DNA from 4 places in the Sphingomonas cynarae genome. Region 4 is predicted to be linked to each of the others. Evidence: predicted binding sites of a transcription regulator. Region 4 holds the regulator's gene; each other region holds the start of a gene.
What was found. Region 4 encodes LexA, which represses DNA repair genes until DNA is damaged. Its sites were predicted from a motif close to GTTCCNCNCTTGTTCT; they were not measured.

Region 1 (7,806 bases), on a different contig from region 4:
CCGTCGCCTGCTGTCCGACACCAACGGCGCCGCCGACGAAGCAACGACGCGGCTCGTCCTGTGCACCGGCAAGGTCGCCTATGACCTGATCGAGGCGCGCGACGCGGCTGGTGATACTGACACCCAGATCGTCCGGGTCGAACAGCTTTATCCCTTCCCCGGCGATGCGATCGCGGAGCGGGTGAAGCGGATGCCGAACCTGCGCGAAGTGGTGTGGGCGCAGGAAGAGCCGAAGAACAACGGCTACTGGTTCTTCGTCGAGCCCCTGATCGAGGAGGCGCTGGCGGAAGCGGGCGCGGCGGTGAAGCGCGCACGCTATGCCGGTCGTGCGGCCGCCGCGTCGCCCGCGACGGGCCTTATGAAGCGCCACACCGCCGAACAGGGGGCGCTCGTCGCCGATGCGCTCGGCCACAATGTGCGCGAGGAAATCCGCCGGACGCGCGCGGAGGGCAGCACCACCACCGCCCGCCCCGCGCAGGCCCCCGCCAGCTGATCGCCCACCCCCGATACCCCCGATAATCGCTCCGGTTCCGGCCGGGGTTGGAAGGATAGAATGATGGCCACCGAAGTCACCGTCCCCGTACTGGGCGAATCGATCACCGAAGCGACGTTGGGCGAATGGCTCAAGCAACCCGGCGACGCGGTCGCGCTCGACGAGCCGATCGCCAGCCTTGAGACCGACAAGGTGTCGGTCGAGGTGCCCAGCCCCGTCGCGGGCGTGATGGGTCAGCATGCGGTTGCGGTCGGCGATACGGTGCGGGTCGGCGCGATGATCGCCACCGTCGATGCCGGCGGCAGCGCCGCGCCCAAGGAGGCCGCGCCGCAGCCCGCCGTCACCCAGACGCCCGCCGCCCCGGCACCGTCGCCGGCCCCTGCCGCCGAGACCGAGCCGACCGGTGACAGCCCCGCCGCGCTCAGCCCCTCGGTCCGCCGCGCGGTGCTGGAGCACGGCGTCGATCCCGCCACGATCAAGGGCACCGGCAAGGACGGCCGCATCACCAAGGAAGACGTCGAGGCCGCCGCGCAGAACAAGCCTGCCGCCGCACCGGCGCCCGCTGCCGCACCGGCCCCTGGCGCCACTACGACCGGCGGGCGCAAGGAAGAGCGCGTCCGCATGACGCGTCTGCGCCAGACGATCGCCAAGCGCCTGAAGGAAGCGCAGAACACCGCCGCGATGCTGACGACGTTCAACGACGTCGATATGACCGCGGTGATCGAGGCGCGTGCCAAGTACAAGGACCTGTTCGAAAAGAAGCATGGCGTTCGCCTGGGCTTCATGGGCTTCTTCGTGAAGGCCGCGACGATGGCGCTGAAGGACATCCCCTCGGTCAACGCCTCGATCGAGGGCGATGACATCGTCTATCACGACTATGCTGACATCTCGGTCGCGGTTTCCTCGCCCGGCGGCCTCGTCGTGCCCGTGATCCGCGACGCGCAGGACCTGACGGTCGCCGGCATCGAGAAAACGATCGGCGACTTCGGCAAGCGCGCCAAGGAAGGCGCACTGAAGATGGACGAGATGAAGGGCGGTACCTTCACCATCTCGAACGGTGGCGTGTTCGGCTCGCTGATGTCGACCCCGATCATCAACCCGCCGCAGTCGGCGGTGCTGGGCCTCCATCGCATCGAGGACCGCCCGGTAGTGGTGAACGGCCAAGTCGTGGTGCGTCCGATGATGTACCTCGCACTCAGTTACGATCACCGCCTGATCGACGGCCGCGAAGCGGTGAGTTTCCTCGTCGCGCTCAAGAATGCGATCGAGGACCCGACCCGCATTCTGATCGACCTGTAAGGCATAGCACGCAGCCTGTTCCCCGGCGGAGGCCGGGGCCCAGTTGGGAAGGCGGATGTAACGGGGCGCGGCGTTCACCATATATGCCCCGCAACTGGGCCCCGGCCTCCGCCGGGGAACGGAGATGAAGATGGCTAACGAATACGACTATGACGTCCTCGTGATCGGCGCCGGCCCCGGTGGCTATGTCGCCGCGATCCGGGCTGCGCAGCTGGGGCTGCGCACCGCCTGCGCGGAAAGCCGCGAGACGCTGGGCGGCACCTGCCTCAACGTCGGTTGCATCCCGTCCAAGGCGCTGCTCCATGCGTCCGAACTCTATGCGGAGGCGACCGGCGGTCACCTCGCCAAGTTCGGCGTCGAGATCCAGGGCGCGACGCTCAACCTTGATCAGATGCACGCTGAAAAGGCCAAGGCGGTCGGCGAGCTGACCGGCGGCATCGAATATCTGTTCAAGAAGAACAAGGTGACGTGGCTGAAGGGCAAGGCCGCGTTCAAGGATCACACCACCGTCACCATCGGCGACCAGACCGTCACCGCGCGCGACATCGTGATCGCGACCGGATCCTCCGTCACCCCGCTGCCCGGCGTCGAGATCGACCAGAAGATCATCGTCGACAGCACCGGCGCGCTGGCGCTGCCCAAGGTACCCGAACATCTCGTGGTGATCGGCGGCGGTGTGATCGGGCTCGAACTCGGCAGCGTGTGGAAGCGACTGGGCGCGAAGGTCACGGTCGTCGAATATGTCGATCAGATCCTGCCCGGCTTCGATGGCGAGGTCCGCAAGGAGTCGGCCAAGCTGTTCAAGAAGCAGGGCTTCGAGCTGATGACCTCGACCAAGGTCACCGGCGTCGCGGTCGATGGCACCGCGGCGACCATCTCGATCGAGCCCGCCGCCGGTGGCGAGGGCACGACGCTGACCGCCGATGCCGTCCTCGTCGCGATCGGCCGCAAGCCGAACATTGATGGCCTTAACCTGGAAGCGGCCGGCGTGAAACTGACCGAGCGTGGGCAGGTCGGCATCGACCATGATTTCCGCACCAATGTCGACGGCATCTGGGCGATCGGCGATGTCGCCCCCGGCCTGATGCTGGCGCACAAGGCCGAGGACGAGGGTGTCGCGGTGGCGGAGAACATCGCCGGCCAGACCGGTATCGTGAACCACGACGTGATCCCCAGCGTGGTCTACACCATGCCCGAGATCGCCGGTGTCGGCTTGTCCGAGGAAGCCGCCAAGGCAAAGGGCGAGATCAAGGTCGGCAAGTTTCCCTTCGCTGCCAACAGCCGCGCCAAGACCAATCGCGACACCGACGGGTTCGTGAAGGTGATCGCGGATGCCAAGAGCGACCGGGTGCTGGGCGTCTGGATCATCTCGTCGCTCGCCGGCACGATGATCGCGCAGGCCGCGCAGGCGATGGAGTTCGGGGCGACCAGCGAGGACATCGCCTATACCTGTCACGCGCACCCGACCCATGCCGAGGCGCTGAAGGAAGCCGCGATGGCGGTGCAGGGCAAGCCGATTCACATTTGAGCCCGGTCGCGCGCCGTCGCAGCAAAGCAGCGGCGCGCCAAAGGTGGCCGGGCCGGCCGGCGGCGCCCAGGCGCCGTCCGACGTCACGGGATTTACTCCCGTGACGTCCCGCTGTTGTTTGGCCCGACTTCAGATGCACCGCAGATCATGCCGCAAATTGCTTCATCACACTCACAATGACGGCGTGAAGGCGAGCGATATCGTCGCACGGAAACCGCATCGGCTGGGCCGATGATCCATGATTCGCCTCGCCTCGCGCTGGAAGCCGAGTGCCTTCATCTGACCCGCGTCTATCTTCCCGCCCTTGCGACCGCACGGGGATGGCCAATCCGGGCGGATCATTGTTTCCAGCGTATCCTGCTCGACCATAGCTATGGCGGCTGTTGGTACGATCACGTCACCGGTCGCCCCGCCTTTGCCCACGCCGATACCGCAGCCCTGATGCGGGCCGTTTCCCTCGGCCGCGCCGCGATCGCGGGCGACGCGGATATGGCGATGCTGAATCGACAGTCGCTGATCTGGCGCCGCAAGCCTGCAAGCCGGGCAGGGTAAGACCGACGCTACCCCTTCTTCCCGAACAACCGCGCCAGCACCAGTTCCGCCGCCTCACCGATCGCACCGGCGATCGCGTCCGGATTGGGCGAGCGGGTAGTGCCCTGTGGCGCGGCGGGCTGCACGGGTGGCACCGTATCGGCCGCCTCCGGCCGGGGCGGAACCGGCGGCACGGGCGGGGTCGGCGGACTAGCGGACTTCGCCAGCGCATCGGCAGCGGCGCGCAGGCCGGTCGCCATTGCGACACGGGCGGCGGGGGATTGCAACTGCTGGGTCACCATCGCGGCAATCCCGGCGAGCGGCAGCGAAAACGAACCCGATCGTGCCGCGCCATCGCCATGCTTCGCATCATGGCCGGTTTCGTGCTTGTGGCCATGCTTGTCGCCGTGGCGATCCTTGTGCTTCTTCTTGCCCATCATGCGGCTCCGCCATTTGTGTATCAGGGATATAATACACGGATCGCCGCTCGCAACTGGTGACCGTGCGGCAGCGTTCCTATCTTGCCGCTCTGGCGTTTCACGTGGAACAGAAGTAGAACCCTCCCCATGCTGACCAAGATATCCGTCCGCGGCGCGCGCGAGCACAACCTCAAGGATGTCGACATCGACATTCCCCGCGATACGTTGACGGTGATCACCGGCCTGTCCGGTTCGGGCAAGTCGAGCCTCGCCTTCGATACCATCTATGCCGAGGGGCAGCGCCGCTACGTCGAATCGCTGTCGGCCTATGCACGTCAGTTCCTGGAACTGATGCAGAAGCCCGATGTCGACCATATCGAGGGCCTGTCTCCCGCCATCTCGATCGAGCAGAAGACGACGAGCCGCAATCCCCGTTCAACCGTGGCGACCGTCACCGAAATCTACGATTACATGCGCCTGCTCTGGGCCCGCGTCGGCATCCCCTATTCGCCGACCACGGGGGAGCCGATCGCCGCGCAGACCGTCAGCCAGATGGTCGACCGGGTGCTGGCGCTGCCGGAGGGGACGCGCGCCTATCTGCTTGCCCCCGTCGTGCGCGGGCGCAAGGGCGAGTATCGCAAGGAACTGGCCGAATGGCAGAAGGCGGGCTTCACCCGCGTCCGCATCGACGGCACCATTCACGAGATCGACGAGGCGCCCGCGCTCGACAAGAAGTTCAAGCACGATATCGAGGTCGTCGTCGATCGCATCGTCATCAAGGCCGACATCGCGACGCGGCTGGCGGAGAGTTTCGAGACCGCGCTGAAACTCGCCGATGGCCTGGCATATTTCGACCCCGCCGATCCGGTCGAGCCCCACACCCCGAAATCCGAGGTGCTGGGCGACAATGCGCCGCCGGGCCGCATCGTGTTCTCCGAAAAGTTCGCCTGTCCGGTGTCGGGCTTCACCATTTCGGAGATCGAGCCGCGCCTGTTCTCGTTCAACGCGCCGCAAGGCGCATGTCCGGCCTGTGACGGCCTTGGCGAGAAGCTGATCTTCGACGAAGACCTTGTCGTCCCCAACCATGCGTTGACGATCAAAAAGGGCGCGGTGGTGCCATGGGCCAAGTCCAACCCGCCGTCGCCCTATTACATGCAGGTGCTGGGCAGTCTGGCCAAGGCGTATGATTTCAGCCTCGATACGCCGTGGTCCGACCTGCCGGTCGATGTCCAGGCGCTGATCCTGCACGGGTCGAAGGGCAAGCCGGTCACGCTGACCTTCGTCGACGGCAAGAAGAAATACGACGTGTCGAAGCCGTTCGAGGGGGTGATCGGCAACCTTAACCGCCGCCTGCTCCAGACCGAGAGCGCGTGGATGCGCGAGGAACTGGTGAAATACCAGTCGTCGCGCCCGTGCGAGGTGTGCGGCGGCGCGCGCCTGAAACCGGAGGCGTTGGCGGTGAAGGTCGCGATGCAGGACATCGCCCATGCCACCCGCCTGTCGGTGGTCGATGCGCTGGCGTTCTTCACCGATCTGCCGACGCATCTCGGTGACCAGCAGCGCGCGATCGCGGAGCGTATCCTGAAGGAAATCGTCGAGCGGCTCGGCTTCCTCAACAATGTCGGGCTCGATTATCTCAACCTCGACCGCACCAGCGGCACGTTGTCGGGCGGCGAGAGCCAGCGTATCCGGCTGGCATCGCAGATCGGCAGCGGCCTGTCGGGCGTGCTCTACGTACTCGACGAACCGTCGATCGGGCTGCACCAGCGCGATAACGACATGCTGCTCGCCACGCTGCGGCGGCTGCGCGATCTCGGCAATACCGTGCTGGTCGTCGAACATGACGAGGATGCGATCCGCACCGCCGATTACGTGATCGACATGGGGCCGGGCGCGGGCGTCCACGGCGGCCAGATCGTCGCGCATGGCACGCTGAAGCAACTGCTGAAATCGAAGACCAGCATCACTGCCGATTATCTGAACGGCACGCGCGAAGTGCCGGTGCCCGCCAAGCGGCGCAAGGGCAGCGGCAAGAAGCTGACCGTCCACAACGCCACCGCCAACAACCTGACCGGGGTGACCGCGTCGATCCCGCTCGGCACCTTTACCTGCATTACCGGCGTGTCGGGATCGGGCAAGTCGAGCTTTACGATCGACACGCTCTACGCCGCCGCCGCGCGCGAACTGAACGGCGCGCGCATTCTGGCGGGCAAGCACGACAAGGTGACGGGCCTCAACCATCTCGACAAGGTCATCGACATCGACCAGTCGCCGATCGGCCGCACCCCGCGATCCAACCCGGCGACCTATACCGGCGCCTTCACCCAGATCCGCGACTGGTTCGCCGGCCTGCCGGAATCGCTGGCGCGCGGGTACAAGCCCGGCCGGTTCAGCTTCAACGTGAAGGGCGGCCGGTGCGAGGCGTGCCAGGGCGACGGCGTGCTGAAGATCGAGATGCACTTCCTGCCCGACGTCTATGTCGAATGCGATGTGTGCCACGGCGCCCGCTACAATCGCGAGACGCTGGAGGTGAAGTTCAAGGGCCACAGCATCGCCGACGTGCTGGACATGAACGTCGAGGATGCCGCCGAGTTCTTCAAGGCGGTGCCGCCGATCCGCGACAAGATGGCGATGCTGGTCGAGGTCGGCCTGGGCTACGTCAAGGTCGGGCAGCAGGCGACGACGCTGTCGGGCGGCGAAGCGCAGCGCGTGAAGCTGGCCAAGGAACTGGCGCGCCGCGCCACCGGCAACACGCTCTACATCCTCGACGAACCCACGACGGGCTTGCATTTCGAGGATGTCCGCAAGCTGCTCGAAGTCCTCCACGCCTTGGTCGAACAGGGCAACACTGTGGTGGTGATCGAACACAATCTCGATGTCATCAAGACCGCCGACTGGGTGCTCGACCTGGGGCCTGAAGGCGGCGTGAAGGGTGGCGAGATCGTGGCCGAAGGCCCGCCGGAGGTGGTGGCCAAGGAACCGCGCAGCTTCACGGGGCGGTATCTGGCGCCGTTGCTTAAGGGGCGGGGGGAACAGGTGGCGGCGGAGTGACGGGGCCGAGCGTGGGTTTGGGGCGCCCCCCCTTGAGGTCGTTGGCTAACCTAGGTTGACGGGAATAGATGAGGGACATCGCGATATGGCCAAGCCTGTTCTTTCCAGCATCTGGGCGGCGTTTCCCGATCATGTCGCCTACCCCAGCCTTCGCGACCTCTACACGCATCTGGGTGGTACGGCCGCGCGTAAATCGAAACCCCCGGCTTCGGGCCGAACGGCAATACCTGCGCCAGTAGATTGAGCATGGCATTCAACGCCGGTGGTACGCCGATCACCATCGCTGCCGCCCGTGCTCAGACGCTCGGTGCAGCCGATGGGTCGCGGATCATCTTCCGTGTCACCGAATTTCGCGCCTATCTCATACGACTGCTCGGCAAGCCGTCGCTCGACGATGCCAGTCCCTATGACAGCGCATTTCGGGGCAAGCGCGGCATCGTAGCCTTCACCGTCAGTTGGTCCGATGCCAGCGGACATATCGCGTT
Region 2 (7,806 bases), on a different contig from region 4:
CGCCCAGCGCGTTGACGGGTGGATTGTCGGAAATGATGACGAGGATATCGTCGTGGCGCTCGGTGCGGATCGGCGAGGCGGTCATGATCGTCTCCTGAACGGGCGGGCGGGATCAGTGTCCCATACCCCTGCTTCTAATATTGCCCCATCCTATCGCCGTACACTCGTCCTAAATCAACAGGATTTGGTCTACCGCATGGGCTATGCGGCAGACCCGATATTCAAGTCGCGGTTTCCCTAGCGGCAGCGGACCTGCTGGTTCTGATCCACCGCCCGTCCCGCCAGTGCGCCCGCCGCCGCGCCCAGCAGCGTCCCGACGGTGCGGCTGCGGCCGCCGTCGATCACGTTGCCCAGCACCCCGCCCGCCGCGCCACCGACGATCAGGCCGGTCGTCCCATCCGATCGCTTGCAGTAATAACGGCCGTCATAGCCGGCATAGACGCGGTCTTCGGATGCCAGCACCCGTTCGCGATACTGGGTGCCGCCGCGATAATCGCGGGCGGGGTCATAGGCCGCCTCGTCGTCATACCCGTCGCGGTAGCGATCCGGTGCCTGACGATAGGGGCCGGTATCCTCGTCGCGGTCGTCGTAACGGGCGGGGCCGGTGCGGGCGGCCTGATACCGGTCCACCTCCTGCCGGTAGAGCTGATATTCGCGATCGAACCGGTCCTGCGCCGTCCGGAACCGCTGCTCCTGAGCGCCGGTCTGGGCGAGGGCAGGGGCCACCACCATCGTCGCGGCAAGCAGACCGAGCGGGATCAAGCGGGAAAGCATGGCAACATCCTCCGGCCCGCGAATCGGGCAATGTGCGGAGGATACGGCCTGCCATGAGGATGGTTCCTGAACGGCCCCTTCAGCCCTTTGTCAGCAACCGCCGGTTCACCCCAGCGTGACGAAGCTGTCCATCACCCGCTTGCGCCCGGCATTCTCGAAGTCAATCTCCAGCTTGTTGCCCTCGATCTCGGCGATCGCGCCGTAACCGAACTTCTGGTGGAACACCCGCTGGCCGAGCGACAGGTCGTCGCGCCCCTTGTTGCCGATGCTGACCGCGCTCGCCTGGCTTTCGACGATCCGCTTGGGCGCGGTGGTGAAGCTCGACGGGCCGGTTTGCCCTGCCGCCCGCTGCCAGCCGGGACCGCGTCCGGTGCCGCGTGCCACATCCGCGAACGGATCGGCATGTTCGGACCAGTTCGCCCGCCACAGGCTTTCGCCGCCGGACATCGTCGTCTCGCTGTCGACATGGTCGCCCGGCAGTTCGCCGACGAAGCGGCTGGGGATGGAAGATGTCCACTGGCCATAGATGCGCCGGTTGGCGGCGTGCAAGATCACCGCCCGCCGCCGTGCCCGCGTGATCGCGACATAGGCGAGGCGGCGTTCCTCCTCCAGGCTTTTGGTCCCGCCCTCGTCGATCGCGCGCTGCGACGGGAACAGCCCTTCCTCCCAGCCGGCAAGGAACACCGTGTCGAACTCCAGCCCCTTGGCGGCGTGGATGGTCATGATCGTGACCTGCGGCTCCTGCACCGCCCCATCCTTGTCCATCACCAGGCTGACATGTTCGAGGAACGCGCCGAGCGAGTCGTATTCCTCCATCGCGCGGGTCAGTTCGGTAAGGTTCTCCAGCCGCCCCGCCGCCTCGACCGACTTTTCCGCCTGCAGCATCGCGGTATAGCCGCTCTCGTCCAGCAACTGTCGCGCCAGTTCGGCATGGGATAGCTGGCTCGCCCGGTCGCGCCAGCGGGCGATATCACCGACCAGATTGCCCAGCGAACGCCGCGCCTGCGGGGTCAGTTCGTCGGTGTCGAGGATGCGCGCCGCCGCCGTGGTCAGCGGCGCGCCCGTGGCGCGGGCGAGCTGGTGGATCTTCGCCAGCGCCTTGTCGCCAAGGCCCCGCTTGGGCACGTTGACGATCCGCTCGAACGCCAGATCGTCCGACGGCTGGTTGACGATGCGCAGATAGGCGAGCGCATCGCGGATTTCGGCGCGTTCGTAGAAGCGGAAGCCGCCGACGATCCGGTACGGCATGCCGATCACGATGAACCGGTCCTCGAACTCGCGCGTCTGGTGCGAGGCGCGGACGAGGATCGCGACATCGTCCAGCCCGGTGCCGCGCCGCTTCGCCGCCTCGATCTCCTCGCCGACGCGGCGTGCCTCCTCGGGCCCGTCCCACACGCCCAGCACGCGCACCTTCTCGCCCACGTCGAGTTCGGTCCACAGCGTCTTGCCCAGCCGGCCGCTGTTGTTGGCGATCACGCCGCCCGCCGCGCCCAGGATATGCGGGGTGGAACGGTAATTCTGTTCCAGCCGGATCACCGTGGCGCCGGGGAAATCCTTCTCGAAGCGCAGGATGTTTTCCACCTGCGCGCCGCGCCACGAATAGATCGACTGGTCGTCGTCGCCCACGCAGGCGATGTTCTTGCGCTCCTGCGCCAGCAGCCGCAGCCAGAGATACTGGACGCTGTTGGTATCCTGATACTCGTCGACCATGATGTAGCGGAACCGCTGCTGGTACAGTTCCAGCACGTCGCGCTGCGTCTTCAGGATCACCAGCATGTGGAGCAGCAGGTCGCCGAAATCGCAGGCGTTCACCGCCTTCAACCGCGCCTGATACTGCGCATAAAGCTCGCCACCGCGCCCGTTGGCATAACGCTCGCTCTCGCCCGCATCGACGTCGCCGGGCGTCAGCCCCTTGTTCTTCCACTCGTCGATCAGCCCGGCCAGGCTGCGGGCAGGAAACCGCTTCTCGTCGATATCGGCGGCAAGGATCAGTTGCTTGAGCAGGCGCAACTGGTCGTCGGTGTCGAGGATGGTGAAATTGGATTGCAGCCCGACCAGTTCGGCATGGCGGCGCAGCATCTTCGCGCCGATCGCATGGAAGGTGCCCAGCCACGGCATCCCCTCCACCGCATCCCCTACCAGCCGGCCGACCCGCTCGCGCATCTCGCGCGCGGCGCGGTTGGTGAAGGTGACGGCCAGTATCTCCGATGGCCACGCCTTGCGCGTGTACAGCAGGTGGGCCAGCCGTGCGGTCAGGGCGGCCGTCTTGCCGGTGCCGGCGCCGGCCAGCATCAGGACCGGGCCGTCGGTCGTCAGCACGGCCTGGCGCTGGGGTTCGTTCAGGCCGCGCAGATAGGGCGGCTCTTGCATCGGGGTGGTGGCATCGTTCACCGACGAACAGGTAGGGAACGGCGATGCCGGGGGCAAGCATCCTCCGCCGTCATCGCCCTGACACGCGATCGTCGCGCGGGCGTAACGACAGCGGCGCAGAGGGCGTGCAGCCAACGGGGGGTCGCGGTCGGTATCGACCGGGGCGGGTCTCCGTGGGCGATGATGCGCACCCGGATACCGGGGCGCCCCCCGCAGGAGCCCAGTCATGAAGATCATCCAGAACGTCGCGACCGCGGCGGTCCTCGCCATATGTGCATTGTCGCCCGTCGCAGCTGCCGCACAGACCCGTGTGCCGGTCACCGCGCGGATCGAAACCGCCGACCTGAACCTGTCCGATCCCGCCGGGCGGGCCAGCCTGCACCGTCGGCTGACCGCCGCCGCCCGTCATGCCTGCGGTCAGGACAAGGCCCGCTGGCACGAACTGGCCGATGCACAGCGTTGCTACCGCGAAATGATGGCGGACGGCACCCGCAAGATCGCCGCGATCGTCGGCGGTCGCACGGTGCAGCTCGCCAGCATCGATCGTCGCTGATCGCCGCAGGGTCGATCGGGGCGGGGCAGGACCCGCCCCGATTGACTCCACCCCCGCCGGCAGAGACGTTACCGCGATGACCGATCCGATTCCCGATACTGACGCCATCCGTACCGGCGGCTGCCATTGTGGTGCCGTGCGCTATGTCGCGACCGGGCAGGCGGCGCATCATGCCCTGTGTCATTGCAGCGATTGCCGCCGCTGGTCGGGCGCGCCGATGGTCGGCTGGATCGCGTTTCGCGAGGAACAGCTGACGGTGACGGGGGATACGCGATCCTATGCCTCGTCCGCCCTTGCGACGCGTGACTTCTGCGGGCGGTGCGGAACCGGATTGTTCTATCGCAACCCCACCTATCTGCCCGGCATCGTCGATATCCAGTCGGGTACGCTCGACGATCAGGCCGGCGATCCGCCCGGCGCGCACATCATGGTAAAGGACCGGGTCGGCTGGCTCGACGATATCGACGCACTGCCCCGATTCGCGACCTATCCGGGCGTCGATTGATCTGGTGACGGCAGGCCCGTCGGGTTGACCGTGCAGGGCGGGGGCGTGAAACGGGCGCATGACCCATCATCCGCCGTCCCATGCCCGCGTACTAACCGCCAGTTTCGTCGGTACGACGATCGAATTCTACGATTTCTACGTCTATGCCACCGCCGCCGCACTGGTGTTCGGGGAATTGTTCTTTCCCGTCGGTTCACCCGGTACGCAGCAACTGGCGGCATTCGCGACGCTGGCGGTGGCGTTCTTCGCGCGACCGGTGGGCAGCATCGTGTTCGGCCATTTCGGCGACCGGATCGGCCGCAAATCGACGCTGGTCGCCTCCCTCCTGACGATGGGGGTGTCGACCACGCTCGTCGCCTTCCTGCCGACCTATGCCAGCGCCGGCTGGATCGCGCCGGTGGCGTTGTGCGTGCTGCGGTTCGGGCAGGGCTTCGGCCTGGGCGGGGAATGGGGCGGGGCGGCGCTGCTGGCGGTCGAACACGCTCCCCCGGGCTGGCGCGCACGCTATGGCAGCGCGCCGCAACTGGGGGCGCCGGCCGGCTTCATCCTCGCCAACGGCTTGTTCCTGCTGCTGGGCGTATGGCTGTCGCCGGCAGAATTCCGCGACTGGGGCTGGCGGGTGCCGTTCGCGATCAGCGCGCTGCTGGTCGCGCTTGGCCTGTGGATCCGCCTGAAGCTGACCGAAACCCCGGAATTTGCCGCCTCGCTGACCGAATCACCGCCGCCATCGGTTCCGCTGTTCGAGCTGTTCCGGCATCATGGCGGCGTGACGCTGGCCGGCATCGTCGGCGCGATCGCGTGCTTCGCCGCCTATTATGTCGGCACCGCCTTTCTCCTCGGCTACGGAACCAAGACGCTGGGCTTCACCATGCAGCAGTTCCTGCTGATGCAGTTGGGCGCGATCCTGTTCATGGCCGTCGGCATCTATGGTGCCGCGTGGCTCGCCGATCGGCGCTGGGACGAGCGTCGGGTGCTGGCGGGGGGATGTGTCGCCACGATCCTCGTGGGCTTCACGATCGCCCCGCTGATGAACGGGTCGGCGGCGGGGGCGTTCGCCTTCCTGTCGCTGACCCTGTTCGCGATGGGTTTCGTCTATGGACCGCTCGGCGCCTGGCTGCCCGGGCTGTTTCCGCCACGGGTGCGCTACACCGGTGCCTCGATCGCGTTCAACGTCGCGGGGGTGATCGGCGGCGGGCTGACGCCGCTGGTGGCGCAGGGGCTGGCGATGGAACACGGGCTTGCCGCAGTCGGCCTGTACCTCAGCGGCGCGGCGGCGCTCAGTCTCGTCGCGCTGCTGACCCTGCGCCCGCGGCCGGCACGAACCGCGCTCGACCAGACGTTATAGGCACGCAAAAGCCGGAGCCACCCCGGGGTGGCTCCGGCCATGTCGTTCCGGCGAACGATCAGCGCCGGTTGGGCTGTTCCGGCAACTGCACGGACGGGCCGACCGATTCGACAACCTTGCGGGCATCGAAGGCACGGATGTTCTCGCGCGGGATCGGTCCCTTGCGCATCACGATCTCCGCTGCGGCCTCGTACCGGTCGATGGTGCGGACGTCGAAACCACCACCCCAGGGACCGAAACCACCGCCCCACGGATCCCAGCTGCGCCAGCCGAAACCGGCTCCGCGATACCGCCACGACGGCCCCCAATAGCCGCCGAAGCCGCCATAACCGAAACCGCCGCCAAATCCGCCACCGAACCCCGGCGTGGAATAGGTGCGCGATTGCAGGTTGGTGTCGCGATCCGCCATCACGAAATAATCATAGCCTTGCTGCAACGTCAGCTCGGCGGCCCGGAAGAACAGATACCGTTCCACGGTATCGCGCGATGTCACGCTGTTGCCGGCAAAGCTGATGAGGAAGCGATTCGGCTCGATCTGCCGGTCGCTGTAGCCCGACCGGTAGAAGCCCTGCCCGGTGGCCGGACGGTAACGGGTTTCCGTCGCGCAGCCCGCGACGAAAAGAGTGCTGGCGGTCAACGCCGCCACGATGGCCTTGCGGCCGAAGGAAAGAAACATTTCAGCGTCTCCGTTCGCGGCAGATGCGGCGAAACGCCCCGCAATAACCGTCAATGGTGGAACGAGCGATGAACGACTTGGCTCCCGTTCAGCAAAATGACTGATTGGGATCATTCACCGATCAGATGCAATGCCAGCGTCCGGCGATGCGGCGCACGGCGATGTTCGAACAGATAGATGCCCTGCCACGTCCCCAACGCCATCTCGCCACGGATGACGGGAATCGACAACTGTACCGTCGTCAGGGCGCTGCGCAGATGCGCGGGCATGTCGTCCGGTCCCTCGTCGTCATGCTCATAGCGGTCGCTCTCCGGTGCGATACGCGCGAAATAGCGTTCCAGGTCACGTCGCGCGGCCGGGGCGGCATTCTCCTGGATCAGCAACGAGGCGGAGGTATGCCGGCAGAACACCGTCAGCAGCCCCTCGTCGATCCCTGTCTCGCCGATCCAGCGGACGATCCGGTCGGTGATCTCGTGCAATCCCGCGCCGGGAGTGGCGATCGTCAGCATGGTGGTCGTCTGTCGCATTTACCCCCAATGCATCGCCGCGATGATCGCTCCATGATCGGATAGGGGGTTGCATCCTCTTTTCCGCCGGTTATAGAGCCGCCACCGGCAACGATCCCTGATAGCTCAGCGGTAGAGCTCTCGACTGTTAATCGAGCGGCCGTAGGTTCGAATCCTACTCAGGGAGCCACCTTCCGATATGACGCGGATGATGATGGCCGACCGGTACCCGTCACCTGCTTTCCACGATCATCCCGGTCTACGGTAACACCGCGCCGTTCAGCGCGATGGATCGATCTGGCCGGCGCGCGTCAGCAGCAGCGGCATGTCCTCCGTCACGAACGTATCGGTCGAAACCGGCCATGTTGCCCGCAGCAGCAGCCGGGCGGTGGCCAGCCGCTCATCGGCGTCCTGCGCGACATTCCGGGTATCCCGCTCGCACAGCCGGAACTCCTCGAAAGGAGAATTTGGCAGGTCATGGGCATCGATGCGGGGATGAACCGGGACTGGATTGGGCATCTCGACCTACTCGAACCGCCGCGAGTCAACCATGCGGCATTTGCCCTGTAGGGGCGATCGATGACGGATTTAAGCGGATAATGATGATGTTACCGGTGGGATGCCGCGGATTTGCGGCATGTCGCCAGCCCATATCAATGACGGTCGTCGCCCCCATCGGCGGGAGCCGTGCGTTGGCCACGTATGAACAGGAGAATGATCGATGGCCGATGACAATGGCAACAAGCCGGCGCGGGGGCTGGTGATCGGCATGGTGTGCGCCTTCGTTGGCGCGATCCTGCTGGCGATCCTGTTCGTGACGAACGTCGCCGGCACCGACAAGCCGGTGGAATCCGTGCAGGCGCAACGGGAAACCCAGCGCTGAACCCACGCCGGTTCCCCCGGCGACGGCGCGGTCAGGCGATGAACTGTTCCATCGTGATCCGCTCGTCCAGCGCGTGTTCGGGGTCGAACAGCAGGGTCAGGTCGCGGGCGCGATCCATCGAGATATCCACCTGCGCCACGTCGCGCATCTCGCGCTGGTCCGCGACCGCGGAGACGGGGCGCTTGGCGGGGTCC
Region 3 (7,806 bases), on a different contig from region 4:
TCGCCTCCCACGGCCCGCTCACTTCCATCGTTCGTGATCGGTCTTCCGATCGCCGGCCACGCAACCCCTCCGCGTCTCCGCGTCTCCGCGCGAACCTCTCTACCTTCTTCCCGGCTTCGCAGCGCACGGGAATCGCGATAGGTCGACGGCCATGACTTCGTTCACCGACTTCGCCGCGGGCGACCCGAGCCCGAACCGCCCCTATGCCGAGGTGATCGGCGATCCGATCGCGCATTCCAAGTCGCCGCTTATCCACCGCTTCTGGCTGGACGCGCTGGGGATCGACGGCGACTACCGCGCCACCCGCGTGGCGGCGGACGATCTGGCGGCGTTCTTCGCCGCGCGGGCGGACGACTCGCACTGGCGCGGGTGCAACATCACCGTGCCGCACAAGGTGGAGGCGTTGGGCCATGTCGCCGATCCGGGCGGGGTGCGCGCATCGATCGGCGCGATCAACACCGTGTTCCGCCAGGACGGGGCGCTGGCGGGGACTAACACCGATGCCGCCGGATTCTGGAGTCCGATCGGCGATCTCGACCTGACCGGGCAACCGGTGACGGTGATCGGCGCGGGCGGCGCGGCGCGGGCGATCCTGTGGGCGCTGGCGCGCGTCGGGGTGGGCAAGGTGACTGTGCTGAACCGCAACCCGTTGAAGGCGGCGGCCTTGTTGTCGTCGTTCGGGCTGAAGGGGCAGGCACTGCCGCTGACGCCGCAGGTGCCGCCGGCCGCGCTGCTGGTCAACGCCACCAGCCTGGGGATGACCGGGCAACCACCCCTCGATATCGACCTGTCGGCGATGCCCGACGACGGCATCGTCTACGACATCGTCTATGCGCCGCTGGAAACGCCGCTGCTGGCGGCGGCGCGGGCGCGGGGGCTGGATACGGTCGATGGGCTGGAGATGCTGATCGCGCAGGCGGCGGTGGCGTTCGCGATCCTGTTCGGCACCGAACCGCCACGCGAGCGGGACGACGAATTGCGGGCGCTGCTGGCGGGGTGAGGGGGGGATGATCGTCCTCGGCCTCACTGGATCGATCGGGATGGGAAAGTCGACCGTCGCGGCGATGTTCGCGGACGAAGGCGTGCCGGTGTTCGACGCGGATGCCGCGGTGCACCGGTTGCAGGGGCCGGGCGGCGGGGTGGTGGCGGCGATCGCGGCGGCGTTTCCCGGCACCACCGGCGCGGACGGGGTGGACCGGGCGGCGCTGGGACAGGCGGTGCTGGGCGACCCGGCGGCGCTGGCGCGGCTGGAGGAGATCGTCCATCCCGCCGTGGCGGCCGAGCGCGCGGCGTTTCTGGCGGATCACGCGACCGCGCCGCTGGTCGTGCTCGATGTGCCGCTGCTGTTCGAGACGGGGGGCGAGCGCCATTGCGACCGGGTCGCCATCGTCTCGGCGGGGGAGGCGGTACAGCGGGCGCGGGTGCTGGCGCGGCCGGGGATGACGCCCGCCCGGCTGGACGCGATCCTCGCCCGCCAACTGCCCGATGCGCAGAAGCGCGCGCGCGCCGATATCGTGATCCCGACCGACGGATCGCTGGGCGATACCCGCGCCGTGGTGCGCCGGATGATCGCCGGCCTGCGCAGCGGGGCGCTTGCCTGATCGATCGCGAAGGGCGATACCGTACCGATGCGCGAGATCGTGTTCGATACCGAGACGACGGGGTTCAAGTTTTCCGAAGGCGACCGGCTGGTGGAAATCGGCTGCGTCGAGATGGTGGGCCGGGTGGAAACGGGCCGCACCTTCCACGCCTATTACAACCCGCAGCGGCCGATGCCCGCCGATGCCGAACGGGTCCATGGCCTGTCCGACGCTTTCCTGCGTGACAAGCCGCTGTTCGCGGACGGCGTGGCCGAGCTGCTGGACTTCGTCGGCGATGCGCCGCTGATCGCGCACAATGCCAGTTTCGATTTCGGCTTCATCAACGGCGAACTGATGCAGGCGGGCCATTCGGCGATCTGCCAGCGCACGCGGATGATCGACACGCTCCAGATCGCGCGGACCCGGCATCCCGGCGCCAAGCATACGCTGGATGCGCTGTGCGCGCGGTTCGGGATCGACCGGTCGCACCGCGTCCTGCACGGCGCGCTGCTCGACGCGCAACTGCTGGCGCAGGTCTATGTCGAGCTGATGGGCGGTCGCCAGATCGGGCTTGGGCTGGGCGAGGCGGCGCCGGCGGCCGGTGCGGCGCCGGTCGTCGCAGACGTGCGCCGTCCGGTCCGGCCGATGCGCGTTTTCACCGTCCCCGAGGGAGACGTTGCCGCCCATGCGGCGTTCATGAAAGGTATTCCCGATTCCCTGTGGGGACCATCGATCGAGGGGGCCGTGGCGTCCGGATGACGCCGTTCGGGGCAGAGCCAACAGGACTGTCCGTTCAATGGAGAAGACAATGGATATCCGGATTTCAGGTCATCAGGTCGAAACGGGCGACGCGCTCAAGATCCATGTCCAAGACCGACTCCAGGGTATCGCCGACAAATATTTCAGCCGGGCCATTTCCGCCGAGGTCACTTTCGGCAGCGGTCCGCACGATGTCGGTTTCCGGTGCGATATCGTCGCGCACGTGATGAAGGGCCTGGTGCTGAAGGGCAGCAACGATGCCCAGGATGCACACCCCGCCTTCGACGGCGCAGCCGAGAAGATCGAGAAGCAGCTGCGCCGCTATATGCGCCGCCTGAAGGACCGCCACGCCGCGCAGGCGATCGAGGTGGCGGAGGCCGGCGCCTATGACAATGCCGGCTACACCCTGTTCGCCGAATCGACCGAGGAGGACGATCAGGGCGATGCGCCGCTGATCGTGGCGGAGACGCGCGTCGATATTCCCGACGCCAGCGTCGGCGATGCGGTGATGATGCTCGACCTGCGCAACACTGCCGCGCTGCTGTTCCGCAACTCGGGCACGGGCGCATACAACATGGTCTATCGCCGGGGTGACGGCACGATCGGCTGGGTCGAGCCGCAGCGCGATGGCGCTGCCGCGAACGCCGCGGCGGGCAGCACCGCCGCCGCCGCCTGACTTGCCACCCCCGCACGACCCGCTATGCGGCCGTGCGGGGGATATGGCCGAGTGAACCGATGACCGATTTCAGCGATCTGCTGCGCCCCGACGCCGTGATGACCGGTCTGTCGGTGACGTCGCGCAAGGCGCTGTTCCAGCAGCTGGGCACGCTGGCTGGCCCCGGCACGGGCATCGATCCGCGCGCGGTGACCGAAAAGCTGGCCGCGCGCGAGAAGCTGGGGTCGACCGGATTTGGCGGCGGCGTCGCCATCCCGCATGCCAAGCTGGAGGGGATCGCCGCACCGGTCGGGCTGTTCATCCGGCTGGCGCAACCGATCGCGTTCGATGCCGTCGACGACCTGCCGGTCGATCTGGTCTTCGCCTTGCTGTCGCCCGTGGGCGCGGGGTCGGATCATCTCAAGGCGCTGGCCCGCGTGTCGCGGCAGCTGCGCGACCGGGCGTTTCTGGCCAAGCTGCGCGGGGCGGGATCGCGCGACGCGCTGTACGCGCTGTTCACCATCGGCGATGCGCGTCATGCCGCCTGAGGACGTGCCGGCGGCAGGCGAGGCGGCGCATTTCCGTGCGCTCGAATCGCTCTATGCCTGCGCGCCGATCAACCGCTTCTTCGAATCGTCGCTAGAGATTGGGACCAGTGGCGTCGCCCGCATCCGCTTCACACTGGACGAGCGGCATTTCCATGCCGGTGGCGCGGCGCATGGCACCAGCTATTTCAAAATGCTGGACGATGCTGCCTTCTATGCGTGCAACAGCCTGGTCAGCGACCGTTTCCTGCTGACCACCGCGTTCAACCTGCTGCTGACCAAGCCGCTCGGCCCCGGCCCGGTGGTCGCGGAGGGGCGCTGGATCAGCGGGCGTCGCCGCGTGTTCGTGGGCGAGGCGCGGCTGATCGACGCGGAGGGGGAGGAGGCGGCACGGGGCACCGGCACCTTCATGCGATCGCGCATCGCGCTGGCGGGGTTGCCGGGATACGGGCCGGCGGCATGAGTGGCCGGCTGCCGAGCGGGCTGCTGGTGTCGGCGATGCTGCGGCGATGCAACGATGTCGGCGGATTCGGCGTGGTACTGGCGAAGGGAGATGCGGGCGGCGGCACGATTCTGGTCGTCGTCACACGGCCGGGCGAACCCGACCGGCTGCTGGAACGCGGTCCCGGCCCGACCGGCGAATCGATTTTGATCGATTCGACTCCGGCAGCGGGAACCGATGGCGGTATCGCGGATTATTGGCGAAGGCGGCGATCCCGCGACCCCGATCTGTGGGTCGTGGAGCTGGACGTCGCAGGCGCGGAACAGCTCGTCGCCGAAACCCTCCTGATGGTTTGACACCGATCCGGCCCTGAGTAACCGGGGTGTCGGTCGCCATCGCGTTGTGCCGATCCGGGTGCGGTCCGGGCCGGTGACGCAGTCGGAGGGTACCCGGACGGTCGGTTTCATCCGACCGCGCCGTGAGCCTGCCGCACAGCCGTTTGAGTGAATGACGTTTCTTTCCGGTGTAGCGGCTGCCGCCGCCCTGCTCGTGTCGCTGGCCATGCCTGGGACGATTTCCGCGGCCCATGCCGCCGAGCCGGTGGGAATCCAGCCCACGACACCGACGATCGCCGCCCCTGCGGCGGTACCCGCGAAACTCATCACCGTGCCGCCATTGCCCACCACGGCCGACTTCACGACGCTAGCCGAGGCAGTAGCCGCGCAGGATAGTTCGGTATCGGGCGAGACGCTGCGTTGTCTGGCCGGTGCGATCTATTTCGAATCGAAGGGCGAGCCGCTGTCGGGCCAGCTGGCGGTGGCGCAAGTGATCCTGAATCGGGTGAAGTCGGGCCGCTTCCCTACCGATATCTGCAGCGTCGTGACCCAGCGCGGACAGTTCAGCTTCGTGCGCGGCGGTCGCATCCCCGTGATCGACGAGGCCCGCAAGACGTGGCGGACTGCGGTCGCGGTCGCCCGCGTCGCGGTCGACAAGGCATGGGACACGGTGGCAGGCACCGCGCTGTATTTCAACGCACGCGGCCGTTCGCCGGGCGCGGGCATCCGTCGGATCGCGGTGATCGGGAACCACTTCTTCTACCGCTGATCGCACGATGAAGAAGGGTGTTCGCGCAGAGGCGCGGAGGACGCAGAGGGTTGCATCCCGATGCCCGCTTTTCCTGCCCGTCGGCCGATCCGGGATGGGTCTGCCGATCGATCCGGTGAGTGGCACCTCTGCATTCTCTGCGCGAACATACTTCTTCGCGGGGGTGCGCCAATTTATTCCGTCATTGCGAGCGTAGCGAAGCAATCCAGGGCGTCACACGCGCGGCCCTGGATTGCTTCGCTACGCTCGCAATGACGGCGAAGGGGGCTTTGGACAGGATGGACTTGATCCGTTCGTGACTTGTTCTTATGCCGGCGCTTATGCTCGATACGCCGGCTCCCTGCATCGACGGTGATTCCGCGGCGAATCCGGCGCTTTGTGCGGCGGATGTATGCCGGGGGGTGACGCGGCTGCTGTTGCGGCACGACCTGACCGCGATGGCGGAGGTGCCACTGGAGAGTGGCCGGCGCGCGGACCTGATGGCGATCGACGCGCGCGGACGGATCGTGATCGTCGAGATCAAGGTATCGCGCGCCGATCTGCTGGGCGACGGCAAATGGCCCGACTATCTCGACCATTGCGACCGGTATTTCTGGGCGGTGCCGGCGGGGTTCGATTGCCAGCCGCTGGACGATCCCACCTTTCTGCCGGCGCGGACCGGCATCATCGTCGCCGACCGTTACGACGCCGCGATCCTGCGCGAGGCGCATACCACGCCGCTGCCCGCGCATGTCCGCAAGCGCTGCACGCTCGCCTTTGCCCGGCGCGCGGCGCGGCGGCTGACCGCGCTGATCGATCCGGAAGGGGCGGGGCTGGCGGGATAGCGGGATTTATCGACGGTCATTAATTGATAATCAGTCGCAAACCCATTATCTGCCCCCCATGGCGACCACCTTCGACAGTCTCGTGACCCTGCCCCGCCAGACCCGCGCCACCGTCGCGGCGATCGACTGGGGTCGACTGGCAGTGCCCGAGGCACGCCGGCTGCGCGAACTGGGCTTCGACGAGGGCGTCGGGGTGGAGGTGCTGCACCGTTCGCGCTTCGGCAGCGGGCCGATCGCGTGCCGGATCGGCCGGATGACAGTAGCGTTGCGGCGCACGGTGGCGGCCGCGATCAGCGTCTCCGCCCGTCACTGACGTGAACGCCGCGCCGCTCGTGGCGCTCGTCGGCAATCCCAATGCCGGCAAGAGCGCGCTGTTCAACGCGCTGACCGGCGCGCGGCAGAAGGTGGGCAATTACCCCGGCGTCACCGTGGAGCGCCATTCGGGCCGGCTGGCGCTGGACGATGGCCGCCCGGTCGAACTGGTCGACCTGCCCGGCACCTACAGCCTCGACCCCGGTTCCGCCGACGAGCGGGTGACGTGCGACGTGGTGACCGGGCGCGGCGGGTTCGAACGCGTGCCCGATGCGATGGTGGTGGTGGTCGATGCCGCCAATCTCGACAATCACCTGCGCTTCGCGCTGCAACTGATCGCGCTGGGCCTGCCGGTGGTGGTCGCGTTGAACATGGTCGATCTGGCCGAGCGCGACGGACTGACGCTCGATCCGGCGGTGCTGGAGCGCAAGCTGGGCGTGCCGGTGATCCCCACCGTCGCTGTGCGCAAGCGGGGGCTGGACCAGCTGCGCGCGGCGCTGACCGGCATTGTCGGGGGAACGACGGCGCGGCGGCCCGACAGGGTGCCCGATATCGCGGCGGTCGAGGAGGATATCGTCACGCTGCAACGCCGGGCGCGGGGCATCGCGCAGGCGGCGGTGATCGCCGAATCGCCGGGGCGGCGCTGGAACCACTGGCTGGATGCGGTCGCGCTGCATCCGGTGGCGGGGCCGGTGCTGTTGCTGGGGCTGTTGTTCGTGATGTTCCAGGCGGTGTTCGCTTGGTCGGAAGCGCCGATCGGCTGGATCGAGGCGGGGTTCGCCGCGCTGGAGGGATGGGTGTCGGCGACGTTGCCCGACGGGTTCGTCCGCTCGCTGATCTCGGACGGGCTGATCGCGGGCGTCGGCGCGGTGATCGTGTTCCTGCCGCAAATCCTGATCCTGTTCCTGTTCATCCTGGTGTTGGAGGCGACCGGATACATGGTCCGCGCCGCGTTCCTGATGGATCGGATGATGGCGCGGGTCGGCCTGTCGGGCCGGGCGTTCATCCCGCTGCTGTCCAGCTTCGCCTGCGCGGTGCCGGGCATCATGGCGACGCGGACGATCGACGACGAGAAGGACCGGCTGACCACGATCCTGATCGCGCCGCTGATGACGTGTTCGGCGCGGCTGCCGGTCTATACCATCATCATCGCCGCCTTCATCCCCGACCGGCCGGTCTGGGGCTGGGTGGGGTTGCAGGGGCTGGTGCTGCTGGGCCTCTACGTGCTGGGCATCGTCGGCGCGTTCGTCACGGCGCTGGCGCTGCGGCGGACGGTGACGAAGGGCGCGTCGTCGGGCTTCATGATGGAGATGCCCAAATACCAGTGGCCGCAATGGCGCGACATCGCGCTGGGCCTGTGGGGGCGGACCGAAATATTCCTGAAGCGCGCCGGCACGATCATCGCGCTGACCACGATCGTGCTGTGGGCGCTGCTGTCGTTCCCCAAGCCGCCCGAGGGCAGCGGGATATCGCCGGTCGATTATTCGGTGGCGGGCCGGATCGCCAACGGGCTGGAGGTGGTGGTGCGGCCGATCGGCTTCAACCGCGACATCGCGCTGGCGCTGATCCCGGCGATGGCGGCGCG
Region 4 (7,806 bases):
GTCGCGCAGGCTCTTGGGAATGCGATAGGGTTCCTCTGCGGGCGAACAGACGACGATCTCGTCCCCCTCCCCCTTCGGGCATTGCTGTCCGGCGGTCAGCTGGACGCTGCGGATACGCTGCGGCGGCGAACCTGCCGCGCCGGCGGATGTCTGCGCCCCGGCGATGGCCGGGAGGGCCAACAGCGCGACGGCTAGGGTGAGGCGAATCATGGATCGAACTCCTTCAGGCGTATAACGTCCGGCAGCCCCGCCGGCTCCGCTTCGATCGTCTTTCGCGACATCGGGTCGCAAGGGCGGGTTGCGGGAATGGTTCAGGCGGCTATGGGCAGGCGATGATCCTCGTAATCGATAATTACGACAGCTTCACCTGGAACCTCGTCCACTATCTTCAGGAACTGGGGGCAGAGGTGGAAGTGGTGCGCAACGATGCGATGTCGGCAGGCCAGGCGTTGTCATCGGGGGCGGAGGCGTTCCTGATTTCGCCCGGCCCCTGCACCCCCAACGAAGCCGGCATCAGCCTCGACCTCGTCGCCGCCTGCGCCGAGGCGGAGCGACCGCTGCTGGGCGTCTGTCTGGGCCATCAGGCGATCGGGCAGCATTTTGGCGGTATGGTGGAGCGTGGCGGATTGATGCACGGCAAGACATCGCCCGTGCTGCATGACGGCAGCGGGCTGTTCGCGGACTTGCCCTCCCCCTTCGTCGCCACGCGTTATCACTCGCTGATCGTCAACGACATTCCGGATGACCTGCTGGTCAACGCCCGGGCGGAGGACGGCACGGTGATGGGGTTCCGTCACGCGACGCTGCCTATCCACGGTGTTCAGTTCCACCCTGAAAGCATCGCCACCGAACACGGCCATGCGATGCTCGCCAATTTCATGCGCGCAGCGGGCATGGCGGTAAGGGAAATGGCGTGACGACGATGGTCGCACTGCCCGATCCGTCGACGCCGCTGTCGCGGCAAAGTGCTGCGTTGGCCTTCGCCGATATCCTCGACGGCCATGCCGATGACGCGGCGATCGCGACGTTCCTGATCGGGCTGACCGATCGTGGCGAAACATCCATCGAGATCGCGGAGGCTGCACGGGCGCTTAGGGCGCGCCTGATCCCGATCACCGCACCCATCGGGGCGATCGACGTGTGCGGCACCGGCGGCGACGGCCATCATACGCTCAACGTCTCGACCGCGGTATCGCTGGTGGTGGCGGCATGCGGCGTGCCGGTGGCCAAGCACGGCAACCGCGCCGCCTCGTCCAAGGCAGGCGCGGCGGATACGCTGGAAGCGCTGGGTCTCGACATGGCCCGCGCGGGCGCCTGTGCGGAAGCGAGCCTGAACGATCTCGGCATCTGTTTCCTGTTCGCGGCCAACCATCATCCGGCGATGACGCGGATCACGCCGATCCGCCGCCGCATCGGCCGGCGGACGATCTTCAACCTGATGGGCCCGCTCGCCAATCCCGCGCGCGTCGCGCGGCAGCTGATCGGCATCGCCCGTCCCGACTATGCGACCGTCTATGCCCAAGCGCTGGAGCAATTGGGCACCGAAGCGGCGCTGGTCGTTTCGGGCGAGGAGGGGCTGGACGAACTGTCCGGTGCCGGGGGCAGTCTGGTCGCCACGGTCGGCGCCGTGACGCTGCCGGCGCGGATCGTGCCCGAAGACGCGGGCCTGACCCGTCATCCGATCGAGGCGATCCGCGGCGGCGATGCGGTGCATAACGCACAGGCGCTGCGAGACCTGCTGGCAGGCGGGCATGGCGCGTACCGGGAAGCAGTACTGCTCAATGCCGCCGCCGCTCTGGTGCTGGCGGATGCGGCCCCTGCCCTGCCCGATGCCGCCGCGCTGGCGGCGGAGATGCTCGACAATGGCGCCGCGGGACGGCTGCTCGACCGGTGGATCGCCTATTCATGACTGTTCTCGACACGATCATCGCGCACAAGCGTGACGAGGTCGCCGTCCGCAAAGCGACCCTGAGCGACGCCGATCTGACGGCCCGGATCACCACGGCGGAGCGGCCGCGCGGCTTCCGGTCGGCGTTGGATGCCGCACCGGGCCATGCGCTGATCGCCGAGGTGAAGAAGGCGAGTCCATCCAAGGGCCTGATCCGCCCCGACTTCGATCCGCCCGCCCATGCCCGCGCCTATCAGGCCGGCGGTGCCGCCTGCCTGTCGGTGTTGACGGACGAGCGGTTTTTTCAGGGGGCGGACGATTACCTGATCGCAGCGCGGGGCGCGGTTTCCATCCCGGTGATCCGCAAGGATTTCATGGTCGATCCATGGCAGGCGGCCGAATCACGCGCGCTGGGGGCCGATGCGATCCTGCTGATCGTCGCCGCGCTGGACGACGGCGCGCTTGCCGAGATCGAGGCGGCGGCGATCGAACAGGGCATGGACGTGCTGGTCGAGGTGCATGACGAGGCGGAACTGGAGCGGGCGCTGACGCTGCGCTCACGCCTGATCGGTTGCAACAACCGCGATCTGCGGGATTTCTCGGTCGATGTGACCCGATCGTACCGGCTCAAGGCGCTGGTGCCGACGGACTGCACCTTTGTGGCCGAAAGCGGCCTGTCGACCCGTGCCGATCTGGACGCGATGGCCGCGCACGGCGTCCATTGCTTCCTGATCGGCGAGGCGCTGATGCGGCAACCCGATGTCGAGGCGGCGACGCGGTCGATGGTCGCCTAGGGCGACAGCCGGCCATCGGTCAGCGCCTGCTCCTCGAACGGAAACAGGATCGCGGGGTCGGGACCGTCCACGTCCTTCGCGATCGCGGACGGGGCGAGGATGCGGATGATATGCCGCATCACCGCGAGGCGTGCGGGCTTCTTGTGATTGGCACGCACGACGTACCACGGCGCGATCGGCAGGTGCGTGCGGACCAGCATCGTATCGCGGGCGGCGGAATAATCGCTCCACCGTGTCTGCGCGACTGCATCCATATCGGATATCTTGAGCGCCTTCAGCGGATCGTCGTGCCGTTCGGCCAGGCGCTCCTTCTGCTCGTCGCGATCGATGTCGAGCCAGATCTTGATGATGCGGATACCGCTTTCGACCAGCATCCGTTCCACATCGGGCGCGTCGCGCAGAAACTGCGCCTGTTCGGCCGGGGTGGAAAAGCCCATCACCACCTCCACCCCGGCACGGTTGTACCATGAGCGGTTGAAGATCACGAGTTCGCCCGCACCCGGCAGATGCGCGACATATCGCTGGAAATACCATTGACCGCGTTCGTGGTCGGTTGGCTTGGGCAGCGCGACAACGCGGGTGGCCCGCGGTGTGAGATGCTCGGTCAGCCGCTTGATCGTGCCGTCCTTGCCGGCGGCGTCGCGTCCTTCCAACAAGATGACGGCACGGGTGCCGGCCTCGATCATCGCCTGCTGGGTACGCAGCAGCGCGAGCTGAAGCGCGGCGAGCTGTTCGTCATAATCCTTCATGACCCGCCCAACGGCTGGATCGCGACGGGGGTTGCGACTAATTCGTGTGAGGTCCGGTTCACCTGCCCGGCTTCGTGCGTTACCGCGTGGATCATGACCAGCCTGACCCATCTCGACGATACCGGCGCCGCGCGCATGGTCGATGTCGGCGCCAAAGCCATCACCGCACGCGAGGCGGTCGCCATCGGCCGCATCTCCATGACGCCGACCGCGCTGGCACTGGTCCGCGATGCCGCCGCGAACAAGGGCGACGTGCTGGCGGTCGCACGTGTCGCAGGGATCATGGCGGCGAAGCGGACAGCGGAACTGATCCCGTTGTGCCACCCACTTCCGTTGTCACGCGTGGCGATCGAGCTGGTGGTGCAGGACGACGGGGTCGCGGTGACAGCCACCTGCGCCACCACCGGGCGGACGGGTGTCGAGATGGAGGCGCTGACCGCCGTCTCCGTCACGCTGCTGACGATCCACGATATGGTGAAGGCGGTCGACAAGGCGATGGTGATCGATGGAGTGCGTCTGTTGAGCAAGAGCGGCGGCAAGTCCGGCGACTGGACCGCGACCGATGTCGGGTGATCCGTTGCTCCTTCCCGTCGCAGAGGCACAGGCGCGGCTGTTGGCGATGGCCCGTCCGGTCACGGAGGAACAGGTACCGTTGCGGCTCGCAGCCGGGCGCTGGGCAGCGACGGACATCGCGGCGCGTCGGACCCAGCCGGCAGCCGATCTGTCGGCGATGGACGGCTATGCGATCCGCTTCGCCGATCTGCCCGGCCCATGGCGGGTGATCGGCGAGAGCGCAGCGGGAAAACCCTTCGCCGGATCGATCGGACCGGGTGAGGCGACGCGGATATTCACCGGTGCGGCAATGCCGGCCGGCGCCGATACGGTATTGGTGCAGGAAGAGGCGGCACGGGATGACGAGCGGTTGATGCTGGCGGGGGAAGGCCCGCCGAACTGTGGACGTAACGTCCGCCGCCGGGGGCTGGACTTCGCCGAGGGTGACCGTCTGGTCGCGACGGGGGATCGGCTGACCCCGGCGCGGATCGCGGTGGCGGCCACGGGAGGGCATGGCGACCTGCCGGTGCGGCGCCGCGTGCGCGTCGCGATCGCGGCGACAGGCGACGAACTGGTGCCGCCGGGTAGCGACCTTGATGGCGCGGCGCTGCCCGAATCGAACGGTGCGATGCTGGCGGCGATGCTGGCCGGTTTGCCGGTCGACCTGATCGATCTCGGTATCCTGCCCGATCGGCTGGAGGTGCTGCGGGATGCGTTTGCGGGCGTTCGGGCCGATCTGCTCGTGACCACCGGCGGTGCGTCGGTCGGCGATCACGATCTCGTCCGTCCCGCGATCGAGGCGGCGGGTGGCAGCATCGATTTCTGGCGGATCGCATTGCGGCCGGGCAAGCCGATGATGGCGGGGCGGCTGAGCGATGCGGTGGTGCTGGGGTTGCCCGGCAATCCCGTTTCCGCTTTCGTCACGGCGCTGTTGTTCGTCCTGCCGATGGTGGCGCATCTGGGTGGCGCGCGCGATCCGCTGCCGGTCGTGACCAGCGCGGTGCTGGGCGAGGATCTGCCGGCCAATCAGGGGCGAACCGACTATCTGCGTGCCGAACTGCGCGACGGACGGATTTTCGCCTCGACCATCCAGGACAGTTCCATGCTGTTGACGCTGGCCCGGTCGACCTGCCTCGTCATCCGCCCGGCGCATGCTGGAACGGCAATGGCGGGCGAATCGGCGGAAATCCTCGTGATCGCTTGACGCAAGCCCTATCGTTCCGTATCAGTTCACAGTCTGTTCCCGACGGAGTCTGGGTATGCTTACGCGCAAGCAGCACGAACTGGTCTGCTTCATCAACGACCGGCTGAATGAAACGGGTGTCTCTCCCTCGTTCGAGGAGATGAAGGAGGCGCTCGACCTGAAGTCGAAGTCGGGCGTGCATCGTCTGATCTCCGCGTTGGAGGAGCGTGCCTTCATCCGCCGCCTGCCCAACCGAGCCCGCGCGCTTGAAGTGTTGCGGATGCCAGAGCGCGCCGAGAAGAAGCCCGCCCGCCCCAAGGCGGCGGTGCCTCCACCCGCGCCAACGGTGCCCCCCGCCGCGAACGACGTGGTCGAGATTCCGTTGCACGGTCGTATTGCCGCCGGTGTGCCGATCGAGGCGTTCGAGGGATCGACGATGCTCGCCGTACCGGCCGCCCTGCTGGGGGCCGGCGATCACTATGCGCTGGAAGTGGCGGGTGATTCGATGGTCGAGGCGGGTATCCTCGACGGTGACTATGCGCTGGTCCGACGCACCGAAGTGGCACGGGACGGCGAGATCGTCGTCGCGCTGATCGAGGAGGCCGAGGCGACGCTCAAGTATTTTCGTCGCGAAGGGGCGATGGTACGCCTCGACCCGGCCAATCGCGCCTACGATCCGCAGCGTTATTCGCCGCAGCAGGTACGCATCCAGGGCAAATTGTCTGGCATCTTGCGCCGGTACGACTGATGGTATCACGATCCGCCCGGCCATTTCGGCCGGACGGATCGGCTTTCCTGTCGGGGTGGACGGGGTGGCATCACTGTCGGCGGCTGGCGCCAAGGATGCTCGTCGCCAGCCGTCCTTACCGTCCTGATAGTTTCGCTGGTGAAGTTCACCGTTATCCCGCCGGTACCCGTGAGCACCGGGCGATCGAGGCGTAGCCAACGTGGACGGCAGGTTCGTGGCAACCGTCGTTCGCTGACCACGACGTCGGCATTGCGGCAGGCGTCAGCCAGATCATTGACCGGCACCAGATAAACGCTGCGGGTCATCAACACACGCCAGCGGCCGACCATAGCCAGACACAGGTCCGCCGTGCAGCGGGCGGTCGTCGTTTCTGACAGCAGGCCGGGTTCGCCGTCGATGGCACCCGTCTCGCCCAGCACCGCGCGCATGTAGTCGCCCGTCCGGTCGCGCAACAGCGATATCCCCGTCGTGGTACGGATCGCGGCATGACGACCGTCTCCCGTTACCAGCAAGTCGGGAGACGGTACCGTCAGCGCCCAGATCGTGCCGCTTGCAAGCGGCACCAGACCCCATCGTCGCCACCCGGTCCGCCACAGTGCCAGCCACAGCCCACCGATAACAATCAATGCGAACGCCCCGTCCGGCATCACCGGCACCGCCGATACCGCACCCGGCGCGGCGGCGACTGCGCGCGCCAGCCCAAGCAGCGCCGCGATCGCGTGCGTCACCAGCCACCATAATGGCGCACCCAGTCCGACCGCATCCAGCAACAGTGCCAGCACTTCCAGCGGCATCACCACGAAGGTCGTCCACGGGATCGCGACGATGTTGGCGAGGGCGCCGTACAATCCCGCCTTATGGAAATGATAGGCGGCGATAGGCATAAGTGCCGCCTCCACCACTACGCCGGTCGCCAGCAACAACACCCCGCCCCGGGCCAGCCGTCGCCACCACGCTTCGTCACGCTGCATCGCGAAGGCACGCATGACGGGATGCTCGTGCAGAGCCACGATCGCGGTGATCGCTGCAAAGGAGAGTTGAAAACTCGGCCCCGCCACCGCCTCCGGCCAAACGATCACAACGACGAGCGCGCCCGCCGCGACCAGCCGCAGCGTCATCGCCTCCCGTCCGAGCGCCAATCCGACCAGCACCAGCAGCGCCGCGACGCACGACCGGATCGTCGGCACCTCCGCCCCCGTCAGCAAGGTATAGCCGATCGCGGCCAGCGCCCCCGCCCCTGCCGCCACCAACGGCAATCGGACCCTGAGCGCGAGAGCCGGCACGAGCGCGAGCAGCCGCAACACGATCACCATCGTGGCTGTGACGACGGCGGTGATGTGCAACCCGCTCACCGACAGCAGATGCGCCAGCCCCGCCGCGCGCATCGCATCCGCATCAGTCTGCGTGATGGCGCCGGTATCGCCCGTCGCCAGAGCGGATGCGATGCCACCCGCGCTGCCGGCAATCCGTTGGGTGATGTGCGCGCCCAATCGTGTTCGCAGGCCCGATTGCCCCCGCGACGGCGTCAACATGACGACGGGGGCGAAGCCGCGACCGGTCGCGCCGATCCCCGTGAACCACCCAACGCGCGCATAGTTATAGGCGCCGGGCACGGCCGCTTCGGGCGGGGGCATCAGCCGCGCCCGCAGGCGGATCGTCGCCCCCGGACCGATACCCACCGGCACGTCTGCGGTGGCGAGGTTGACACGGACGCGCGGCGGCAGATCGGCGACACCGGGAAGCAGCGTCAGGCGCACCAGATCGCGTGCCGCCAGCGACTCCACCCGTACGACGGAGGCCGTCATCGCCACCACCGCGGGGCGGGCAAGTACCGGCGCGGCAACCCGTTCGGCACGCCACCAGACAAGGCCCAGCCCCGCGGCCATCGCCAG

Region 1: uvrA (excinuclease ABC subunit UvrA) is a predicted target of LexA. The motif match lies at 4,395-4,410, and genes of this name have one in related genera.
Region 2: ABD719_RS12570 (ATP-dependent helicase) is a predicted target of LexA. The motif match lies at 3,169-3,184, and genes of this name have one in related genera.
Region 3: ABD719_RS00770 (MmcB family DNA repair protein) is a predicted target of LexA. The motif match lies at 5,377-5,392, and genes of this name have one in related genera.

The regions. Positions count from the first base shown of each region.
Region 1 is NZ_BAABBF010000002.1:72,743-80,548, forward strand. It holds gene ABD719_RS03635 (2-oxoglutarate dehydrogenase E1 component) at 1-493, shown strand, start outside; gene odhB (2-oxoglutarate dehydrogenase complex dihydrolipoyllysine-residue succinyltransferase) at 557-1,792, shown strand; gene lpdA (dihydrolipoyl dehydrogenase) at 1,923-3,320, shown strand; gene ABD719_RS03650 (GCN5-related N-acetyltransferase) at 3,552-3,872, shown strand; gene ABD719_RS03655 (hypothetical protein) at 3,881-4,291, opposite strand; gene uvrA (excinuclease ABC subunit UvrA) at 4,418-7,321, shown strand; gene ABD719_RS03665 (T6SS effector amidase Tae4 family protein) at 7,514-7,806, shown strand, end outside.
Region 2 is NZ_BAABBF010000005.1:275,014-282,819, reverse strand. It holds gene ABD719_RS12580 (3-hydroxyacyl-CoA dehydrogenase NAD-binding domain-containing protein) at 1-85, opposite strand, end outside; gene ABD719_RS12575 (glycine zipper 2TM domain-containing protein) at 238-774, opposite strand; gene ABD719_RS12570 (ATP-dependent helicase) at 880-3,144, opposite strand; gene ABD719_RS12565 (UrcA family protein) at 3,371-3,697, shown strand; gene ABD719_RS12560 (GFA family protein) at 3,774-4,202, shown strand; gene ABD719_RS12555 (MFS transporter) at 4,261-5,547, shown strand; gene ABD719_RS12550 (CC0125/CC1285 family lipoprotein) at 5,606-6,223, opposite strand; gene ABD719_RS12545 (secondary thiamine-phosphate synthase enzyme YjbQ) at 6,334-6,750, opposite strand; tRNA gene ABD719_RS12540 (tRNA-Asn) at 6,845-6,919, shown strand; gene ABD719_RS12535 (hypothetical protein) at 7,009-7,248, opposite strand; gene ABD719_RS12530 (hypothetical protein) at 7,451-7,612, shown strand; gene ABD719_RS12525 (NAD kinase) at 7,644-7,806, opposite strand, start outside.
Region 3 is NZ_BAABBF010000001.1:165,823-173,628, reverse strand. It holds gene aroE (shikimate dehydrogenase) at 152-1,000, shown strand; gene coaE (dephospho-CoA kinase) at 1,008-1,601, shown strand; gene dnaQ (DNA polymerase III subunit epsilon) at 1,629-2,339, shown strand; gene hpf (ribosome hibernation-promoting factor, HPF/YfiA family) at 2,389-3,015, shown strand; gene ABD719_RS00790 (PTS sugar transporter subunit IIA) at 3,075-3,542, shown strand; gene ABD719_RS00785 (PaaI family thioesterase) at 3,532-4,002, shown strand; gene ABD719_RS00780 (DUF1491 family protein) at 3,999-4,337, shown strand; gene ABD719_RS00775 (cell wall hydrolase) at 4,489-5,085, shown strand; gene ABD719_RS00770 (MmcB family DNA repair protein) at 5,406-5,909, shown strand; gene ABD719_RS00765 (FeoA family protein) at 5,968-6,222, shown strand; gene feoB (ferrous iron transporter B) at 6,224-7,806, shown strand, end outside.
Region 4 is NZ_BAABBF010000009.1:52,070-59,875, reverse strand. It holds gene ABD719_RS16070 (hypothetical protein) at 1-210, opposite strand, end outside; gene ABD719_RS16065 (anthranilate synthase component II) at 333-917, shown strand; gene trpD (anthranilate phosphoribosyltransferase) at 923-1,909, shown strand; gene trpC (indole-3-glycerol phosphate synthase TrpC) at 1,906-2,682, shown strand; gene ppk2 (polyphosphate kinase 2) at 2,679-3,431, opposite strand; gene moaC (cyclic pyranopterin monophosphate synthase MoaC) at 3,525-4,004, shown strand; gene ABD719_RS16040 (molybdopterin molybdotransferase MoeA) at 3,994-5,187, shown strand; gene lexA (transcriptional repressor LexA) at 5,243-5,914, shown strand; gene ABD719_RS16030 (ComEC/Rec2 family competence protein) at 5,920-7,806, opposite strand, start outside.